Regions from separate parts of the Terasakiella sediminum genome, predicted to be linked through region 1. Evidence: predicted binding sites of a transcription regulator. Region 1 holds the regulator's gene; the other holds the start of a gene.
What was found. Region 1 encodes HrcA, which represses chaperone genes, less so after heat shock. Its sites were predicted from a motif close to GTTAGCACTCNCCNNNGGNGAGTGCTAAC; they were not measured.
Positions count from the first base shown of each region.

Region 2: a site for HrcA is predicted at 1,660-1,688, ahead of groES (co-chaperone GroES). Genes of this name have one in related genera too.

Region 1 is NZ_JAWLVJ010000009.1:66,930-70,057, reverse strand. It holds gene RYZ26_RS08850 (hypothetical protein) at 32-589, shown strand; gene grpE (nucleotide exchange factor GrpE) at 703-1,404, opposite strand; gene hrcA (heat-inducible transcriptional repressor HrcA) at 1,425-2,462, opposite strand; gene RYZ26_RS08835 (DUF3126 family protein) at 2,555-2,767, shown strand; gene rph (ribonuclease PH) at 2,769-3,128, shown strand, end outside.
Region 2 is NZ_JAWLVJ010000015.1:511-3,638, forward strand. It holds gene groL (chaperonin GroEL) at 1-1,255, opposite strand, end outside; gene groES (co-chaperone GroES) at 1,319-1,609, opposite strand; gene RYZ26_RS12595 (ArnT family glycosyltransferase) at 1,776-3,128, opposite strand, start outside.

The sequences.
Region 1 (3,128 bases):
ACAGGCTATTTTTCAACCGTCGGAGTCACCCATGAAAATCACCAAAAGCATTCTGTCATCGATGATCCTTTGTCTCGGTCTCAGTGCATGTGACTCGTTAAATTTCTGGCGTGAAGAAAAACCGGAACCCTGCCCGCGCATCACAGTTTTGAAAAATGCGTCTGAACTGACCAAATTCAAAGACGGCCCCGGACGTGACATTATTGATGTATTGTTCGAAGCCAAAATCACCAACGTCTTGAGCGCCTGCCAGTATGATGTGGATTACGATACCCGCGCAGGTTCCATCCTGACACAGGTTGCCCCGGTCATTTCCGCCCAGCGTGGCCCGGCGGATCAATCACGCAAAGCCGATGTAAATTATTTCGTCGCCATCGTGGATAATCAGAAGAAAATTCTGGAAAAGACCACCTTCCCGCTGCGCCTTGCCTTCCCGGGCAACCAGACCCTGAACGAAGTCACCGATGAGCCGATTGACCTGACCATCGTCACCGATGGGTCACGTGATGGGTCCGATTACGAAATCTATGTGGGCCTGCAGTTAACCCGCGAAGAAATTTCCTACAACGCGCGCATCAACCAGCGTTAAGAATGATCCGCTGTGTCCCAGCGAAGGCCGGGACCTTTTCAAGACAGAGTTACCTTGTCAAAAAGCCCCCGGCCTGCGCCGGGGAACACGCTAGACAGCTATGTGCGGAAAACTTAAGTTTCCTGATCGATGGTAGAACCCGCATTCTCGTTCGCAGCTTCTTCATAAGGCTGACCAGGGCCTTCTTCCGCAACAGGGGCTTCTTCAGCCGCTGGTGCAGGAGCTGCTTCCTGTTTTGGGCCACCTTTGGTGACACCAACCATGGCTGGGCGTAGCAGACGGTCGTGGATGACGTATCCATCTTGCATGACTTGGGCAACCATGCCCGCCGGCTGGCTTGGGTCTTCAATTTCAAACATGGCCTGATGCAGGTTGTGGTCAAACGGCTGACCCGCTGCTTCCACACGTTTGATGCCTGCTTTGTTGAACGCGTTTTGCAATTCACGCTCGGTCATTTCAACGCCTTTAACAACGTCGCTGTCTTTCAGTTCTTCTGATGCACTTTCCAGCGCGCGGCGCAGGTTATCAGCCACACTGACCATTTCGCGTGCAAAGTTTGTCACACCATATTTCAGCGCATCCTGTTTTTCTTTTTCAGAACGGCGACGCACATTTTGTTCGTCCGCCACAGCGCGCATCCATTTGTTTTTCATCTCAGCCAGATCAGCTTCAAGCTTTTCGATTTGCGCATCCGCACCAAAGCCCTGAACGTCCGCTTCCAAAGTCACTTCTTCCTGTGCTTCTTCAGCTGGTGCAGCTTGTTGTTCAACTGTTTCGTTTTCTTCAGGTGTTGCTTGTGTATTCTCGCCTGACATTTCTTTACTCTTCAATACTGTTAACCAATTAAACGGCCAATTACTTTTGATGTGTAATCAACCATCGGAATAATGCGCGCATAGTTGATCCGGGTAGGTCCGATCACACCAATTGCGCCGACAATTTTCTGGTGGGGGTCATGAAAAGGTGCCACCACCATCGAACAGCCCGACACGTTAAACAACGGATTGTCCGATCCAATAAATATTTGTACGCCTTCCGCCCCATCCGCAAGGCGCAAAAGCTTTAGCAGGGTTTCTTTCGTTTCTAAAGCCTCAAATAAAGATTTTATGCGTTCAAGGTCACCCATGGCGGAAATATCATCAAGAAGATGACTTTGTCCGCGCACAATCAAAGACCCTGAATCTTCCGTGCCGCCGGCCCATTCAGCAAGGCCCGCTTCAACCACACGACTTGTCAGCTCATCCAGTTGTGCCTGATGGGTCTGTAATTCCTTGGTAATTTCATCCACGCCGCCTGTGACCGTTTGCCCCACAAGCTTAGCCCCCAGATAATTACTCGCCTGCACCAACGCACTCGGCGGGATATCGTGCGGAGTTTCAATCACGCGGTTTTCCACCACGCCATTTTCCATCACCATAATCACAAGTGTGCGCCCGGGCGACAAATTCACAAATTCGATATGTTTTAGCGGAGAATCGGTCTTGGGGGCAAAAACCAGCGATGCACATCCGGACAGGCCGGAAATCATGCCGGAAGCTTCTGACATAACATCTTCAAACTTGCGGCCCTTGGCAGCACATTCCGCATCAATGGTCTGACGTTCCTGTTCCCCCAGATCACCAATTTCCATGACGCCATCAATAAACATGCGAAGACCCAATTCCGTTGGCATGCGCCCGGCAGAGGTATGCGGGGAATGAAGCAGGCCCATATCTTCCAGGTCTGCCATTACATTGCGGATAGAAGCAGGCGAAAGCGCATTTTCCAGCAGTTTGGAAACCGTGCGTGATCCCACGGGTTCGCCTGTTTCCATATAGGCATCTACAATGCGACCAAAGATATCGCGTGATCTGTCATTCAAGTTACTAAGCATGGAAAGAAATTTAGTCTCAAGTGGGCGTTGCGTCAACGCAAGAGGCTATGTTAAACCGATCAGAACTTCATTACCTATGGGAATATATAATTATGATTACGATGGAAGAAATTCAGAAAGTTACCGCACACCTGCGCAAGACTTTTGGCAACGACAAAATCCGCGTTCAGCCACCAAAGAAGCCGGAACACCCGGTTGAAGTCTATGTTCTGGATGAATTCATTGGCGTTTTGCACCGTGACGAAGACGAAGGCGAAGTGTCTTTCGACCTGAATATTTCCATCATCGCAGAAGACCTGGAATAAGATGACACGTCCATCAGGGCGCGCGGCCGATCAACTGCGTGAAGTCACCTTTGAAATGGGTTTCTCCAAATATGCCGAAGGCTCCTGCCTGGTGAAATTTGGTGACACACATGTTCTTTGTACTGCAACTGTGGAAGAAAAAGTCCCGGGCTGGATGCGCGGGTCTGGCGAAGGCTGGGTAACCGCAGAATATGGCATGCTGCCACGTTCCACCCATGACCGTATGCGCCGCGAAGCCAGCAGTGGCAAACAATCCGGGCGCACACAGGAAATCCAGCGCCTGATCGGGCGTTCCCTGCGTGCTGTCTGTGACCTGAAAGCCATGGGTGAAATTCAGGTCCGTGTAGATTGTGACGTTTTG
Region 2 (3,128 bases), on a different contig from region 1:
GCAGCGCCGTACCACCACCGGAGATGATACCTTCTTCAACAGCAGCGCGTGTAGCGTGCAGGGCATCGTCAACGCGGTCTTTGCGTTCTTTCACTTCGATCTCAGTTGCACCACCAACCTGGATAACAGCAACACCGCCAGCCAGTTTAGCCAGACGTTCCTGCATTTTCTCACGGTCGTAGTCAGAAGTAGATTCTTCAGCTTGTGCCTTGATCTGGTTGCAACGTGCTTCGATCTCAGCGCTGTCACCAGCACCTTCAACGATTGTTGTTTCTTCTTTGGTGATAACAACAGACTTGGCAGTACCCAGCATGTCGATAGAAACATTTTCAAGCTTAACGCCCAGTTCTTCAGAAACCAGCTGACCGTTTGTCAGGATCGCAATATCCTGCAACATAGCTTTACGACGATCACCGAAACCAGGGGCTTTAACTGCAGCAACTTTCAGGCCGCCGCGCAGTTTGTTGACAACCAGAGTAGCCAGTGCTTCGCCTTCGATGTCTTCAGCAATAATCAGCAGAGGGCGAGAGGCTTGTACAGAAGCTTCCAGCAGGGGCAGCATAGGCTGCAGAGAAGTCAGTTTGCCTTCGTTGATCAGGATGTATGGGTTGTCCAGCTCACAGATCATTTTTTCAGAGTTGGTTACGAAGTAAGGAGATGTGTAACCACGGTCGAACTGCATGCCTTCAACAACGTCGAGTGTTGTGTCCAGACCTTTGGCTTCTTCTACTGTGATCACGCCTTCGTTGCCAACTTTATCCATGGCTTGTGCGATCAGATCACCAACAGTTTTTTCACCGTTTGCAGAGATTGTACCAACCTGGGCAACTTCTTCGTTTGTTGCAACAGGCTTGGAACGGCCTTTAACGTCTTCAACAACAGCAGAAACAGCAAGGTCGATACCACGTTTCAGATCCATTGGGTTCATGCCGGCAGCAACAGCTTTTGTACCTTCACGTACGATAGCTTGCGCCAGAACAGTTGCAGTTGTTGTACCATCACCAGCCAGATCAGCTGTTTTAGACGCAACTTCTTTGATCATTTGTGCGCCCATGTTCTGGAACTTGTCTTCCAGATCGATTTCTTTCGCTACAGAAACACCGTCTTTTGTTACGCGTGGTGCGCCAAAAGATTTGTCCAGAACAACGTTACGACCCTTTGGACCGAGTGTTACTTTTACAGCGTTCGCCAGAAGGTCAACACCTTCGAGCATTTTAGCACGTGCGTCCGTGCCGAATTTGATTTCTTTAGCCATTTTAGCCAGACCCTTATGTTAAGCAGTCAATTTAAAATAATATTGTGACGAGGTTTCGAGAACTTACTTCTCAACAACACCCAGGATGTCTTTTTCTTGCATGATCAGCAGATCCTGGCCATCGACCTTGATCTCAGTACCAGACCATTTGCCGAACAGAACCTGATCGCCAGCTTTAACGTCAAGCGCAACAAATTCACCATTGTCACCGCGCACACCAGAACCAACAGCGACAACTTCGCCTTCAGATGGTTTTTCTTGTGCAGCTTCTGGAAGGATGATCCCGCCAGCAGTTTTCGTTTCTTGCTCCAGACGTTTTACGAGAACGCGGTCGTGCAAAGGACGAAATTTCATAATTTTAACTCCGTGATATTCACCAAAGTGGAAGACCCAAACGAGTCAGTGTTAGCACTCGTTCAGTTCGAGTGCTAACAGAGGTAAGCGGACGACCTATTTGTGTCAAGTTTTGAATCTAATTTCTTGGGAAAAACTTGTTGTGCGCCGCAAAAACACAAGGCAACTATTTCTTCTTTTTCCCACGTCTTTGCAACAGCTTAAGATCACCCTCAAGCTTGCTGCTATCAAAGATGATGAAATTGTTACTGCGGAAATTCTGCACATAAGCAACAGCCGGAGTCGCAGGTGGGTCCTGCTTCCAAAGAGTGATCACCATGCTTTTGGGATGATCTTTCACCCAGTCTTCCACACCAATGCCTGTGCGGTTGCTGCCCAGTTCTGCAATCGGCTTCTCCAGACGCCCCAGATATTGGAAAGTCCCGTGATATTTCCCCACAAAGGCCACGTCATAGCCTTTATCCTGATAGGATTTGATCTGGCGTGACATTTCATTCAGGTCGAAATCATTGGCAAGGTAAGGCGCAATGACCAGATGCAGCGCGACAACAAACAGGGACATCATGGCAACCAAACCAAGAATGGTGTTCTTTAACGCCCCGATGGGTCTGACAATCACGAACAAGGCTGCGAGAACAGGCAGGGCCATCCAGTAAGTCGGCAACGCCAATGCCCAGTCCGGGAGTTTCTTGATCGGCAGATAAGGTAACGCGATCAACAAAGTGCCAAGAACAACAAACAAACCTGCAGGCAGGATGCGCGCAATACGACTGTCAGACACATCTTCCTTTACTATCCAGCGGCTGATCAGGAAAGCACAGGCAGGGAAGATGGGTAGAAGGTAATGCAGCTGCTTGCCGCTGATGAGGGAGAAAGCCACAAAGATTGGCACAAACCACAGGATACAGAACCGCGCTTGAGCTTCCGACCAGAGAGCACGCCCACGCATAAAGGCCGCACGCCACATGGTCGGCCAGATCATCCACGGCAACAACAATGGACCGATGACGGCCAGATACCACCACCAGGGACGCGCATGGGCAAAAGATTTCACTACACGGCCTGCGGTTTGCCCCCAGAAGATGGCGTTGCGATATTCTTCCCCACCATAAATCCCGGCAGGGATGGCCCAGGCCAAACCAATCACAGCCCCGCCCAAAACGGCCAACAGGATGCGCAGATACCAGGTTTTCCAGCCGCCATAATGCTGTTTGATCAGCCCGTCACGGTCCCAGACTGGGGCCAGCAGGGCGATGGGCAACACTTGAAGCAAAATCACCGGACCTTTGGCAAGGACGCCCAGACCAATGGCAAGGGCAAGATACCACCAGCCCTTTGATCCCCCGTCGCGCCAGGAAATCAACAGACCCAGCAAGGCCCACAATGTACAGGCCGCGACCAGCATGTCGAACATGGTGACGGTTGTAAAGACGGTCCAAAACGCCGCCCCCAGCAGGATCAGCGGAGACAAGTCCGCGATCAAAGGTTCATCCGGCCAGAGCTTTTGCGCCATGGAACG